Azotobacter salinestris: one gene and its partner. Each later gene encodes a partner of the first gene's protein in a complex. Links are inferred from orthologs where the notes say so. Each region holds a gene or a part of one and is shown in the gene's direction. Other genes may lie near its edges. The genes, in order: trxA and trxB.

Region 1 (8,061 bases):
ACGCGACCAGGGCCAGATGGGCGGTGGCCAGCCGCCCTATGGCGAGCGCGAGCGGCAAGCCTTCGCCAACACGCTGGATCGCCTGCTCGTGCGTCTGAGCCGCTGACCGGTCAGGCCAGTTCGAGAACGCGGTCGACCAGCTTGTTGATGCCGCTGGCGGCTTCGCTGATCGACTTGGCGAGCATGTAGGCCGGGGTGGTGACCAGCTTGCGCTGGGGATCGACGACGATCTCGTCCACCGCGCAGTTCTCGTGCTGGGCGCCCATCCTGGTCAGGGTGGCGGCGGTGTCCGGGTCATTGCCGATGGTGCAGACCACGCCGGGGCCGTAGATCCTGGCCGCCAGCGCCGGTGCGATGCAGATCAGGCCCACCGGCTTGCCGGCCTGAGCGAAGGCCTGGGCGAAGGCCAGCACGTCGGGCTGCACCGTGCAGTCGGCACCGCTGACCGCGAAGTCGGAGAGGTTCTTCGCCGCGCCGAAACCGCCGGGCAGAATCAACGCATCGAAGGCCTCGACCTTGCCTTCGCGGACATCCTTGATGTTGCCGCGGGCCAGGCGTGCTGCTTCCACCAGCACGTTGCGACTCTCCTGGGTTTCTTCGCCGCGGTAGTGGTCGATCACATGCAGTTGCGGAACGTTCGGCGCGAAGCACTGCACCTGGGCGCCGCGCTGGTCGAGGCGCAGCAGGGTGAGCACGCTCTCGTAGATTTCCGAGCCGTCGTAGACGCCGCAGCCCGAGAGGATGACGGCAACCTTCTTGTTCATGGGACCTCCTGAGATGGGCCGGGCTCGCGTGCGTGCGACAGATCCCGGCATAACAGCTGATGAAGAGGGCACTGCCCATCCGCGGGATGAGAGGCCATGGGCCAATCCTAGCCGTTCGCTGCCTGGAGCGACATGCCGGCGATGTGGCCCGGATGGCTTCGAAGCCCTGCGGTGGGCTCGGGAGCGGGCTTTGTGGCGCACTCCCGGGCAAAGTGCTGGCCCTCGGCGACAGGGCTGGCGACAATGGGGCATGGAGCGGCGAGCGGTCAGCACTCGCGTTCCGATCGTCATATTTCGGTCATCTGCTGGGCTTATAACTGTCACACTGCGCCCGCCTGCCCGGGTCCTGGAGTCCGCCGTGAGCTTTACCCCCGCCAATCGCCTGTTCCCTGCCACCCGCCTACGCCGCAACCGCTGCGACGAATTTTCCCGCCGCCTGGTGCGCGAGAGCGTGCTCACCACCAACGATCTGATCCTGCCGGTATTCGTGCTCGACGGCGAGAATCGCCGCGAGGCGGTGCCCTCGATGCCGGGCGTCGAGCGCCTGAGCATCGACCTGCTGCTCGAGGAGGCCGAGGCGTGCGTGGCCCTGGGGATTCCGGCGCTGGCGCTGTTCCCGGTGACCCCGCCCGAGAAGAAATCGCTGGATGCCGCCGAGGCCTGGAATCCCGAGGGCATCGCCCAGCGCGCCACCCGTGCCCTGCGCCAGCGCTTTCCGGAGCTGGGGATCATCACCGACGTGGCCCTGGATCCCTTCACCACCCACGGACAGGATGGCATCCTCGACGAGCATGGCTACGTGCAGAACGACGTCACCGTCGATGCGCTGGTCAGGCAGGCGCTCTCCCATGCTGAGGCCGGCGCCCAGGTGGTGGCGCCCTCGGACATGATGGACGGTCGCATTCAGGCGATCCGCGAGGCCCTGGAGCTGGCCGGACACCCGAACGTGCGCATCATGGCCTACTCGGCCAAGTACGCCAGCGCCTACTACGGTCCGTTCCGCGATGCCGTGGGCTCCGCCGGCAACCTCGGCAAGGGCAGCAAGAACACCTACCAGATGGACCCGGCCAACGGCGACGAGGCCCTGCACGAGGTGGCGCTGGACCTGGCCGAGGGGGCCGACATGGTGATGGTCAAGCCGGGCATGCCCTACCTGGACGTGGTCCGCCGGGTGAAGGACGAATTCCGTGTGCCGACCTTCGCCTACCAGGTCAGCGGCGAGTACGCCATGCACATGGCGGCGATCCAGAACGGCTGGCTGGGCGAGGCGGTGATCCTCGAGTCCCTGGTCGCCTTCAAGCGCGCCGGGGCCGATGGCATCCTCACCTACTTCGCCAGGCGTGCGGCGGAACTGCTAAAACAAGGGCATTGATTTTCCCGGGAAGTGCAGATGAACACTGAAGGTCTCAACGACAACGCCTTGCTCGAAGCCGAACCGGCAGACGAGGCACTCGCCCGGCTCCAGAAGGCGGAGCCCGGCAAGGAAGCGGCGCCCGTCCAGGATGAGCCGGTCCCGGAGGCGCTGTCCGCGCCGGTGCCGAGTCTGGACGACACCAGCCTGTACATCCATCGCGAGCTGTCCCAGCTGCAGTTCAATGCCCGCGTGCTGGCGCAGGCGCTGGACGAGTCTTATCCGCTGCTCGAGCGGCTGAAGTTCCTGTTGATCTTCTCCGGCAATCTCGACGAGTTCTTCCAGATCCGCGTCGCCGGCCTGAAGAAGCAGGTCGCCTTCGCCCGCGAACTGGCCGGCGCCGATGGCCTGCAGCCGCATCAGGCGCTGCCCTGGATCAGCGAGCAGGTGCATGAGCTGGTGGCCCGCCAGTACGCCATCCTCAACGAGGTGCTGCTGCCCGAGTTGGTCCGCCACCAGATCAACTTCATCCGTCGCCGCAACTGGACTGCCAAGGTCAAGGCCTGGGTGCGTCGCTACTTCCGCGAGGAGATCGCACCGATCATCACGCCGATCGGCCTCGATCCGACGCACCCCTTCCCGCTGCTGGTGAACAAGAGCCTGAACTTCATCGTCGAGCTGGAGGGGCTGGATGCCTTCGGTCGCGATTCCGGGCTGGCGATACTGCCGGCGCCGCGCCTGCTGCCGCGAGTGATCCGCATTCCGGAAGAGGTGGGCGGTCCCGGCGACAACTTCGTCTTCCTTTCCTCGATGATCCACGCCCATGCCGACGACCTGTTCCAGGGCATGAAGGTCAAGGGCTGCTACCAGTTCCGCCTGACCCGCAACGCCGACCTGTCGGTGGACGAGGATGTCGAGGACCTGGCCCGCGCCCTGCGCGGCGAGCTGTATTCCCGGCGCTTCGGCGATGCGGTGCGGCTGGAGGTGGTGGACACCTGTCCGCAGCACCTGACCGGCTACCTGCTCAAGCAATTCGGCCTGTCCGAAGCGGAGATGTACCGGGTCGACGGCCCGGTCAACCTGACCCGCCTGTTCAGCATCACCAGCCTGGACAGCCATCCCGAGCTGCAGCATGCCCCCTTCACCCCGGTGATTCCCAAGGCGCTGCAGAACAGCGAGAACATGTTCAGCGTGATCGGCAGGCAGGACATGCTGCTGCTGCATCCCTTCGAGTCCTTCACGCCGGTGGTCGACCTGTTGCGCCAGGCGGCCAAGGACCCTCACGTGCTAGCAATCAAGCAGACGCTGTACCGCTCCGGGGCCAATTCGGAGATCGTCGATGCCCTGGTGGAGGCGGCGCGCAACGGCAAGGAGGTCACCGCGGTGGTCGAGCTGCGCGCGCGCTTCGATGAGGAGTCCAACCTGCAGCTGGCCAGCCGCCTGCAGCAGGCGGGCGCGGTGGTCATCTACGGGGTGGTCGGCTTCAAGACCCACGCCAAGATGATGCTGATCCTGCGCCGCGAGAACGGCGAGCTGCGCCGCTACGCGCACCTCGGAACCGGCAACTACCACACCGCCAACGCCCGCCTGTACACGGACTACAGTCTGCTGACCGCCGACGTGGCGCTGTGCGAGGACGTCTCCAAGCTGTTCAACCAACTGATCGGCATGGGCAAGACCCTGCGCATGAAGAAGCTCTTGCATGCGCCCTTCACCCTGAAGAAGGCCCTGCTCGACATGATCGCCCGCGAGACTCAGCATGCCAGCGAGGGTCGGCCGGCGCACATCATCATCAAGGTCAACGCCCTGACCGATGCGAAGATGATCCGGGCGCTTTACAAGGCCAGCCAGACCGGCGTGCGGGTCGATCTGATCGTGCGCGGCATGTGCTGCCTGCGCCCGGGCATCCTGGGCGTCTCGCACAACATCCAGGTGCGCTCGATCATCGGCCGCTTCCTCGAGCACGCGCGGGTGTTCTACTTCCTCAACGACGGCGAGGAGAAGCTCTACCTGTCCAGCGCCGACTGGATGGAGCGCAATCTCGACCGGCGGGTCGAGACCTGCTTCCCGGTCGAGGGCAAGAAGCTGATGCTGCGGGTGAAGAAGGAACTGGAGGCCTACCTCGGCGACAACACCCACAGCTGGCAGCTGCAGCCCGACGGCAGCTACCTGCGCAACAGCCCGAGCGGCAACCAGAACCCGCGCAGCGTGCAGGCCATGCTGCTGGAGAAGCTGAGCAGCCCCACGCTCGGTACCCGCTGAGGATGCGCGGCGGGGGCGCCGAGTGGCGGCTCCGCCGCCAGTGCTTCAGCGGACCTGGATGCCGTAGCCGACCCGCGCCAGCCATTCGGCCTCCTGGGCGAAGTCGGCCTGGGTCAGCGGGTTGGCGTTCAGCCAGCCCTCGGGGAAGATCAGCTCCAGCGCGCGCTCGCTGGCGCGGAACTGCACCTTGGGCATCTCCTGGGTGCCACGGATGTGGTGGAAGAGGATCGCGACGCGCAGCAGGATGCACAGTCGCACCAGCTTGTCGCCATCGTCGCTGCTGAATTCGCTGAACTTGTCCCGCGGGATGTTGCGCCGGTGGCCGCGGACCAGCAGGGCGAGCATCTGCTGATCCTTGCGCGAGAAGCCGGCCAGGTCGGAATGCTCGATCAGGTAGGCGCCGTGCTTGTGGTAGTGGTAGTGGGCGATATCCAGGCCGATCTCGTGCACCCGCGCCGCCCAACTCAGCAGTTCACGATGGTTCTCATCCTCCAGACCCCAGGCGGCGGCGACCTGCTCCAGCGCCGAGAGTGCCTTGGCCTCGACCCGTGCGGCCTGCTCCACGTCGACGCGATAGCGCTCCATCAGCGAGACGAGGGTGCGCTCGCGGACGTCCTCGTGATGGTGACGGCCGAGCAGGTCGTAGAGCACGCCTTCGCGCAGGGCGCCGTCCGAGTAGGTCATCGTCTGCAGCTGCAGGGCGTCGAATACCGCCTCCAGGATCGCCAGGCCGGCGGGAAAAATGGCCCGACGGTCTGCCTTGATGCCGTCCATGTCCAGCTTTTCCACGTCGCCGAGCTTGAACAGCCTGCGTTTCAGCCAGGCGATGCCCTCGGCGGTCACCTCGCCATTGCTGTGCCCGTCACCCTGAATCGCTAGGCCGACCGCACGGATGGTTCCCGAGGAGCCCACCGCCTCCTGCCAGCCGAGGCGCTGCAGGGCATTCTCGATGGACATCAGCTCCAGGCGTGCCGCGGTATAGGCTTGGGCATAGCGGGCCGGGGTGATCTTGCCGTCGGCGAAATGGGTGCGGGTATAGCTGACGCTGCCCATCTGCAGGCTTTCGCGCAGCAACGGCTCGAAGTTCTCGCCAATGATGAATTCCGTGCTTCCGCCGCCGATATCCACGACCAGTCGCTTGCCGGCAGCGGCCGGCAGGGTGTGGGAGACGCCGAGATAGATCAGGCGTGCCTCCTCGCGACCGGAGATCAGTTCCACCGGGTGCCCGAGTATCTCGTTCGCGCGGCGGATGAATTCGTTGCGATTGCGCGCCTCGCGCAGGGCGTTGGTGGCGACGATGCGCACCGCCCCCTTCGGCATGCCGTTGATCAGTTGGGCGAAGCGGCGCAGGCAGTCGAGCCCGCGCTGCATCGCCTCCTCGCTGAGCTGGTGCTGGTCGTCGAGCCCCGCGCCCAGCTGGACCTTCTCGCCCAGGCGCTCGAGCGGGCGGATCTCGGTCCGGTCGGGCTTGGCCAGTACCATGTGGAAGCTGTTGGAGCCAAGGTCGATGGCGGCAATCAGGGGAAAGCTCTCGGCTTGGGTTTTTGGCATGTCAGGTGTCTCGATGGCAGAACCGCGCCGTTCGGCCACGGGGGAGCAGTTGTACCAGTTTACGGATGAAGGGTCCAAGGCAGCTTGTGCGATAGGCGGCCTATTATAAGACTTGATGCCGGTCGGGGACGATGCGCCCGAATGTCCCTTGGCGGAGGTGCGCAGGGTGACGGGCAGGCGGGCCCGGAGCATGGCCTTGTGCGACCGGGTGCCGACCTGCAGCCGGGCGCCCTTTTTGCACTCCTGGAGCCTGAAGGCGGGGCAGGGCGGCGCGCTCGCCTTCCTGTGCCGACCAATGCGGGCTATCATGTTCGGAAATTTGTGCTTCCGACCACGGAGATTTTCCATGAGCGAACTCATCACCAACGTCAGCGACGCCAGCTTCGAGCAGGATGTGCTTCAGGCCGAGGGGCCGGTGCTTGTCGACTATTGGGCCGAATGGTGCGGGCCGTGCAAGATGATCGCCCCTGTGCTCAACGAAATCGCCAAGGATTACGAAGGCCGGCTGAAGATCTGCAAGCTCAACATCGATGAAAACCAGGGCACTCCGGCGAAGTACGGCGTGCGCGGCATTCCGACCCTGATGCTGTTCAAGGGTGGCAACGTCGAGGCGACCAAGGTGGGCGCCCTGTCCAAGTCGCAGCTGGCCGCCTTTCTCGACAGCAATATCTGAGCTCGCCTGCCAAGCGCATCCTGAGCTCCCGGGCCGGCTGGAAGCATGAAAGCCAGGGCGGGCTCGGTCCCGTGGTCCCGAGCCCGGCGGGTTGTGTGTGGCAAGAAAGGCGGAGAGCGGCCTGTTCGCCGGATCCGGGGTCGCAGTTTTTATCGTGCGAGGCTGGACGCACCTTTTTCGGGGTGTTAGATTCGGCTCTCGCAGCGAATTTAACGCTGTCCTCCGTCAGTCGTCGCCGACGCATCTCTTTAGAACAAGTACAGCGATCCGATCGCCTTCCCTGCGGCGCGGCTTTCCCAAGCTCAACGCTTTCTGCCCCCCTTATCGTCTTATGAATCTGACCGAACTCAAGCAAAAGCCTATTACCGAACTGCTGGAAATGGCCGAACAGATGGGCCTGGAGAACATGGCCCGTTCGCGCAAGCAGGATGTGATTTTCTCCCTGCTGAAGAAGCATGCGAAAAGCGGCGAGGAAATCTCCGGTGATGGCGTGCTGGAGATCCTTCAGGACGGCTTCGGATTCCTGCGCAGCGCGGACTCCTCCTACCTGGCCGGCCCGGACGACATCTACGTCTCGCCGAGCCAGATCCGCCGCTTCAACCTGCGCACCGGCGACACCATCGTCGGCAAGATCCGTCCGCCGAAGGAGGGCGAGCGCTACTTCGCACTGCTCAAGGTCGACTCGATCAACTTCGACCGGCCGGAAAACGCGAAGAACAAGATTCTCTTCGAGAACCTCACCCCGCTGTTCCCCAATGCCCGTCTCACCATGGAGGCCGGCAACGGCTCCACCGAAGACCTCACCGGCCGCGTGATCGACCTCTGCGCGCCGATCGGCAAGGGGCAGCGTGGTCTGATCGTCGCGCCGCCGAAGGCCGGCAAGACGATCATGCTGCAGAACATCGCCAGCAACATCACGCGCAACAACCCGGAAGTGCACCTGATCGTCCTGCTGATCGACGAGCGCCCGGAGGAGGTGACCGAGATGCAGCGCACCGTGCGCGGCGAAGTGGTCGCCTCCACCTTCGACGAGCCGCCGACCCGCCATGTGCAGGTCGCCGAGATGGTCATCGAGAAGGCCAAGCGCCTGGTCGAGCACAAGAAGGACGTGGTGATTCTGCTCGACTCCATCACCCGTCTGGCGCGTGCCTACAACACCGTGATTCCCAGCTCCGGCAAGGTGCTCACCGGCGGTGTCGACGCCCATGCCCTGGAGAAGCCCAAGCGTTTCTTCGGCGCCGCGCGCAACATCGAGGAGGGCGGCAGCCTGACCATCCTCGCCACCGCCCTGGTGGAAACCGGCTCGAAGATGGACGAGGTGATCTACGAGGAGTTCAAGGGCACCGGCAACCTGGAACTGCAGCTCGACCGGCGCATCGCCGAGAAGCGCGTGTTCCCGGCGATCAACATCAACCGTTCCGGTACCCGTCGCGAAGAGCTCCTGACCGGCGAGGAGGAGC
Region 2 (7,169 bases), 2.8 Mb from region 1 along the record:
TCGGCGCGTTGCGCAGGTGCAGCGGCACCTCCAGCGAGCCCTGCTGCGCGGCATCGGCCATGGCTGCCTTGAAGGCGCTGTAGACGGCGTTGCTCTTCGGCGCACAGGCCAGGTAGACGATGGCCTGGGCCAGCGCCAGCTCGCCCTCGGGGCTGCCCAGACGCTCCTGCACGTCCCAGGCCGCCAGACACAGGGGTAGCGCTCGCGGATCGGCATTGCCAATGTCCTCGCTGGCCATGCGCACCACGCGGCGGGCGAGGTACAGCGGATCGCAGCCGCCATCGAGCATTCGCGCGAACCAGTAGAGCGCGGCATCGGGATTCGAGCCGCGCACTGACTTGTGCAGCGCGGAAATCTGATCGTAGAAGGCCTCGCCGCCCTTGTCGAAACGCCGGCGGCTGTCGCCCAGCAGATTGCCGAGCAGCTCGACACCGATCGTCTCGCCATCCTCGACCAGATCGGCGGCGTTCTCCAGCAGATTGAGCAGGCGCCGTCCGTCGCCGTCGGCTGCCGCCAGCAGCGTCTGGAGACCGTCCTCCGGCAGGCTCAGGCGGCGTCCTCCCAGCCCGCGCTCCTCGCCCAGGGCGCGCCCGGCCAGCCGGCGCAGGGCCGCCTCGTCCAGACTCTTAAGCACGTAGACGCGGGCCCGCGAGAGCAGCGCATTGTTCAACTCGAAGGAGGGGTTCTCGGTGGTGGCGCCGATGAAGACCAGGGTGCCGTCTTCCACGTACGGCAGGAAGGCGTCCTGTTGCGACTTGTTGAAGCGGTGCACCTCGTCGACGAAGAGGATCGTTCGCCGGCCGTGCTGGGCCGCCTGCTGACGCGCGACTTCGACCGCCTGGCGAATCTCCCTGACGCCGGCAAGCACCGCGGAGATTGTCTCGAAATGCGCGTCAGTGACTTTCGCCAGCAGCCGCGCCAGGGTGGTCTTGCCGACCCCGGGCGGCCCCCAGAAGATCATCGAATGCAGGGCACCCTGCTCCAGCGCCTCGCGCAGCGGCTTGCCACGGGCCAGCAGATGCTCCTGACCGACATATTCGTCCAGGCTGGTCGGGCGCAGACGCGCGGCCAGGGGCTGGGCGGGAGGGTCGGCGCGAAACAGGTCCATGGGCTTGGCCGGATCACTCCTGAATGACGTCGGTGCCTTCCGGCACCTTGAAATCGAACTGCGCGGTATCGAGCAACTGGTTCATCTTCACCCCGAAGAACAGGATGTTGGTACGCTGGCCGACCCCGTCGATCAGTTGCATGTCGTTGACCACACCCTCACGGAAAGACAGGCGCAGGTTGTCGAACAGGGTGTCCTTGGCCTTCGGCTTGAGGATGAAATCCACCACGCCGCCGGCTTCCTTGTGGGTGATCTCGAAATTCTCGCCGATCTTCGAGATATCGCCGGAGAGCAGCAGTGCCGGGGTATGGGTCAGGCGCTGGTCGAGGCTGCGGATGGTCACCTGCTCCAGGTCCGGGTCGTAGAGCCAGACCGTCTTGCCATTGGACACCAGAAGCTGCTCCTGCGGCGCATCGGTATGCCAGCGGAACAGCCCCGGGCGCTTCAGCGCCATCTCGCCGGAGGTTTCCTGCAACTGGGTGCCGGAGCCGTCGAGGGTGAGCTGGGAGAAGCGCGCGGTCAGGGTCTGTGCCCGGTCAAGCAACTGGGTCAGGCGCTGGATCGAGCGCTCGTCGGCCTGCGCCGGCAGCAGGACGAAAGTGACAGCGGACAGCAACAGCATGCGGAAAAGGCGCATGACAATCCTCATGGGAGCGTTGGGAAATCAGTCGCGAACCGGTGCGGGAGCGATTACTTCCCGCGAGCCGTTGGTGTTCATCGAGGACACCACACCCGCCATCTCCATGGCTTCGATCATCCGTGCCGCGCGGTTATAGCCGATTTTCAGCTTGCGCTGTACCGCCGAGATCGAGGCGCGCCGACTTTCCGTCACGAAGCGCACGGCCTCGTCGTACAGCGGATCCTCCTCGCTGCCCTCGCCGCCATCGCTGCCGCCCTCGAAGCCAATGCCGCTCTCCTCGGCGCCGGCGAGAATATCCTCGACGTAGTCCGGCGCACCGCGCTGTTTCCAGGCCTCGACGACGCGATGCACCTCGTCGTCGGAGACGAAGGCGCCGTGCACGCGGATCGGCAGACCGGTACCGGGCGGCAGGTAGAGCATGTCGCCGTGGCCGAGCAGCTGCTCGGCGCCGCCCTGGTCGAGGATGGTGCGCGAATCGATCTTGCTCGATACCTGGAAGGCCATGCGGGTCGGGATATTGGCCTTGATCAGGCCGGTGATCACATCCACCGAGGGGCGCTGGGTCGCCAGGATCAGGTGGATGCCGGCGGCCCGGGCCTTCTGGGCGATGCGCGCGATCAGTTCCTCGACCTTCTTGCCGACGATCATCATCATGTCGGCGAACTCGTCGACCACCACCACGATGGTCGGCAGCGGCTGTAGCAGCGGCGGCTCGTCGTCCATGCTCTCGCGTCGATACAGCGGATCATAGAGCGGTGTGCCGGCCTCCTCGGCATCCTTCACCTTGCGGTTGAAGCCGGCCAGGTTGCGCACGCCCATGGCCGCCATCAGCTTGTAGCGGCGCTCCATCTCGGCCACGCTCCAGCGCAGGGCGTTGGCCGCCTCCTTCATGTCGGTCACCACCGGACAGAGCAGATGGGGAATGCCCTCGTAGATCGACAGCTCGAGCATCTTCGGGTCGATCATGATCAGGCGCGCCTCTTGAGGCGTCGACTTGAAGAGAATCGACAGGATCATCGCGTTGACCCCGACCGACTTGCCGGAACCGGTGGTACCGGCCACCAGCAGGTGGGGCATCTTCGCCAGGTCGGCAATGATCGGCTTGCCGCCGATGTCGTGGCCCAGCGCCAGAGTGACCGGAGACTTGGCCTCCTCGTACTCGGTGGACATCAGCACCTCGGAGAAGCGCACGATCTGCCGGTCCTCGTTGGGCACTTCGATGCCCACCGTGGTCTTGCCGGGAATGACCTCGACTACCCGCACGCTGATCATCGCCATCGAACGGGCCAGGTCTTTGGCCAGGTTGGAAATCCGGCTGACCTTGACGCCCGGAGCCAGCTGGATCTCGAAGCGAGTGATCACCGGGCCTGGATGTACGGACTCGACGCGCACCTCGACGCCGAATTCCTTGAGCTTGATCTCGAGCAGACGAGACAACGCCTCAAGCGACTCGGCCGAGTAGTCCTGCGACTTCTCCTCGGGAGCATCCAGCAGGGAAAGCGGTGGCAGGGTTCCCTCCAGGACAGTGTCGACGAGCGAAGCGGGCCTTTCCCGAAACGCGGATACGGGCACAGGTTGCGGTCGGGGCTCCATGGCGAGGGTTTCCGAGAGCGGCGTGATGACCGGTGCCGGCCGACGCTCCGGCTCGGCTACAGGCCGGATCGTGGAGACCAGCTCCGGCTCGCTGCGTGGCTGGCGCTCGACAGCCGGTGTCGTGAGCGCAGGCTTGGGCTCGTCGAAACGCGGGGGAGCGGCTGACGACGTTTCCTCGAAAGCGTCCTGCTGGAAGTCCAGCGACAGGCCGTCGAACTCATTGAACTCCTCGGACCAGGCCGGGACCGTCTCGGGTTCGTTGCGAGGCTGATGGTTTGGCGTGGCGGGCTCAAGGTCGACACGGGGCTGCTGAGGCGTAGCCAGCCCGGGCTCGATACGGGACTTGAGCGAAGCGACCTCGGGCTCGACGCGCGGCTTGGGCATCTCGATCCCTGGCTCGATACGAGGCCTGGGCGTGGCAACTTCAGGCTCGATGCGTGGCTTCGGCGCTGCGCCCATGAGCTCGCTACGAGGCTTGCGCGACGGGGAGGACTCCGGCGGACGCTGGAATCTGGCCGGAACATCCACGATGGCTGCGGTGCGGCGCCGAGCTGCAGGCTTGATCGTGGCCGGCTCTTCGTGCACCTCGACCAGCGGCTCCGCGATGCGCGGTTCGGCCACCTGGAACGACTCGCCCCTAGGCTCATCGGCCATGCGGGGCTTGACCGGTCTCTCGGCTTCGCGCAGCTGGGCAACCAGTCGTCTGCGCTCGGCCAGGGTCCCCCACCAACGCCCGACGGCGCCCTGCACCAACTCGAACAAATCGAGGGTGATCTTGCCAGTCAGATCCATGACCCTGAACCAGGACAGATCGGCGAACACTGTCAGTCCGAAAAGGAACAGCGAGAGGAACATCAGCGTGCTGCCCTGCACGTTGAGCGCGTCCAGAGCGAGTTTGCCTAAAACCGAGCCCAAGGCACCGCCGGTAGAGGCTGGCAGATCAGTGGCGGAATGGAAATGAATGTACGCCAGCGCGGAGCCCGCAGGGATCAGGATCGCCAGGCCGGTCAGGCGCCATGAAAACAGCCAGCCATTCCAAGGCCAAGGCTCATGACGTGCCCGGAACGCCTGAGCCGTCTTGATCACCAGCAGCAGGGGAAAGAGGTAGGCGAAATAGCCAAGGGCCATGAACAGGATGTCGGCGAGCCAGGCGCCTGCCCGACCCGCAGAATTCTGCACCTGCGCCACATTGCTGCTGTGACTCCAGCCGGGATCGGACGAATCGTAGCTCAGCAGCGCCATCCAGAGGTACAGGCAGAGCGCACTCAAGGCGATCAGGGCACCTTCCTTGAGGCGTGAACTCAGCTGTTGCTGCCACGCCGGAAGCCGTACTTTTGTAGAGGATTTCTTCAAAACGCTTCTTTTCCTGCGCCAACGGCGCGTTCCATCCAGGTTACGTGTCGGTCGAGAGCCAAGCGCACGGCAGCGACGGCTGAGGCCTTAGTTGAGCCACAGTCACGCTCAGTGTTGTAGCCAGACTCAGACTACTCATTTATGAGGAATGAATTCCATGCCTCAAGCCGGATTTCGTCTTTACCGTCTGAGCCTGCCTTCGTGGCGTCCTTGACTCCAGCCTGTCGTCGATACGCCCGGCTATTCCTAGTCAGGAATGACAATACCGGCTCTTTGAGAATCCCCTATTGTACGATTTTGCCTATCCGATGCCATGCAGAGGGCCTTCCTCCCCTTTTTGCCGACCTCTCGTGCTTCGGTGTAGCATAGTCGACCATCATTGCCATGCTGCTTTATTGGAGCATGCATTTTCTTTTGTGACAAAGGCTTACGGGGACTTTTTATGAATGATGTCAAGCATTCGCGGCTGATCATCCTGGGCTCCGGCCCAGCTGGCTATACTGCTGCCGTCTATGCTGCACGCGCCAATCTGAAGCCCCTGCTGATCACCGGCATCCAGCCCGGCGGCCAACTGACCACGACCACCGAAGTGGACAACTGGCCCGGCGACGTCGAAGGCTTGACCGGCCCCGGCCTGATGGAGCGCATGCAGAAACATGCCGAGCGCTTCGACACCGAGATCGCCTACGACCACATCCATACTGCCAAGTTGCAGCAGCGCCCCTTCACCCTGATCGGCGACACTGCGACCTACACCTGTGACGCGCTGATCATCGCCACGGGAGCCTCGGCCCAGTACCTCGGCCTGCCCTCCGAGGAAGCATTCTCCGGCAAGGGCGTTTCCGCCTGCGCCACCTGCGATGGCTTCTTCTATCGCAATCAGGTGGTTTGCGTGATCGGCGGTGGCAATACTGCGGTGGAAGAGGCCTTATATCTGTCAAATATTGCCAAGGAGGTCCACCTGATCCATCGCCGTGACAAGTTGCGCGCCGAGAAGATCCTGCAGGACAAGCTCTTCGAGAAGGCCCGGAACGGCAATATTCGCCTGCATTGGAACCAGACCCTGGACGAAGTGCTCGGCGACGCCTCCGGAGTAACCGGCGTACGCCTGAAGGACACACTGAGCGGGACCACCGAGACGCTGCCCCTGACCGGCGTCTTCATCGCCATCGGTCACAAGCCCAATACAGAACTATTCCAGGGCCAGCTTGAGATGCACGATGGCTACTTGACGATCAAGGGCGGCAGCTCGGGTGATGCCACCGCCACCAGCATCGAAGGCATTTTCGCTGCTGGCGATGTAGCCGACCATGTCTATCGCCAAGCCATCACCTCGGCAGGCGCCGGCTGCATGGCTGCCCTGGATGCCGAGCGCTATCTGGACAGCTGATCGACTCGGCGGGCTTCGGCCCGCCCCTCCTCCATTCATAACTGCTCACACTGCGGCGTCAACATGCTGACTTGTCTGCAACGCGACAGCCTGAACTTCCCCCCCTTGGAGAGAGCCTTGCGCGACCCCAATGGCCTGCTGGCTGTTGGAGGCGACCTCTCGTCCGAACGCCTGATCCAGGCCTACCGGCATGGCTGCTTTCCCTGGTACCAGGCGGGACAACCCATTCTCTGGTGGTCGCCGGACCCACGCACCGTGCTGTTTCCTCATGAGCTGCATGTCTCCCGCAGCCTTCGCAAAGTCCTCCGCCAGGAGCGCTTTCAAGTGTCCTTCGATCGAGACTTTTCCGCCGTGATCGAGGCTTGTGCCGGCCCGCGCGACTATGCCGACGGCACCTGGATAACTCCAGAAATGAGAAAGGCCTATCAGGAGCTTCACCGCCGCGGCATCGCTCACTCGGTTGAAGTCTGGCAGAGCGGCACTCTCGTCGGAGGACTCTATGGCTTGGCGATTGGCCAACTATTCTTTGGCGAGTCCATGTTCAGCCATACCGACAATGCATCCAAGGTTGGCTTTGCAACGCTGGTGAGACGACTCGAGCAATGGGGCTTCGTGCTGATCGACTGCCAGATGCCTACCGAGCACCTGCAGAGCCTTGGCGCCCGCAGCATTCCCCGCACCGAGTTCTCCGACTTTTTGAAACGCCATCTGGACCTGCCGAATACGGCTGACTGGGTCGCCTAGTAGAGGCCCACAGCCTGGCATACACTTGATGAGTGCCGCTGAACGATCACGGCACGCCAAGAGCTTTCCGGGGGTTGATCATGACCGAGCTGGCTCGTCTCAAGTTCTACGCCACGCAACCGCACGCCTGCAGCTATCTGCCCGACGAGCAGGCGACGACCCTGTTCCTTGATCCCAGCCAGCCCATGGACATGCACGTCTATGCGGAGCTCTCAGACCTAGGATTCCGGCGCAGCGGCGATCACCTTTATCGCCCTCATTGCCAGGGCTGCAACGCCTGCATCCCGGCTCGCATCCCTGCCAGGGGCTTCTCACCGAATCGCCAGCAGCGGCGCATCCTG

What was found.
Region 2: the proteins of trxA (region 1) and trxB are in contact, whole or in part, in a crystal structure (PDB 1F6M), measured with the Escherichia coli proteins. The link is inferred for Azotobacter salinestris from one-to-one orthologs.

The regions. Positions count from the first base shown.
Region 1 is NZ_CP045302.1:3,248,231-3,256,291, forward strand. The notes cover bases 5,161-7,937. They hold trxA (thioredoxin TrxA), read left to right. Parts: upstream 5,161-6,274; coding sequence 6,275-6,601; downstream 6,602-7,937. Other genes in these bases: ppx (exopolyphosphatase), read right to left, coding at 5,161-5,928; rho (transcription termination factor Rho), read left to right, coding at 6,933-7,937. Also shown: GCU53_RS15050 (YaiI/YqxD family protein), read left to right, coding at 1-106; isoprenoid biosynthesis glyoxalase ElbB, read right to left, coding at 111-764; hemB (porphobilinogen synthase), read left to right, coding at 1,123-2,136; ppk1 (polyphosphate kinase 1), read left to right, coding at 2,155-4,377; more of ppx, read right to left, coding at 4,423-5,160; more of rho, read left to right, coding at 7,938-8,061. UniProt on the Escherichia coli protein: Participates in various redox reactions through the reversible oxidation of its active center dithiol to a disulfide and catalyzes dithiol-disulfide exchange reactions.
Region 2 is NZ_CP045302.1:443,236-450,404, forward strand. Bases 4,171-7,110 are described here. They hold trxB (thioredoxin-disulfide reductase), read left to right. Parts: upstream 4,171-5,136; coding sequence 5,137-6,084; downstream 6,085-7,110. Other genes in these bases: GCU53_RS02180 (DNA translocase FtsK), read right to left, coding at 4,171-4,694; aat (leucyl/phenylalanyl-tRNA--protein transferase), read left to right, coding at 6,148-6,828; GCU53_RS02195 (arginyltransferase), read left to right, coding at 6,909-7,110. Outside these bases: GCU53_RS02170 (replication-associated recombination protein A), read right to left, coding at 1-1,108; outer membrane lipoprotein periplasmic chaperone LolA, read right to left, coding at 1,122-1,745; more of GCU53_RS02180, read right to left, coding at 1,773-4,170; more of GCU53_RS02195, read left to right, coding at 7,111-7,169.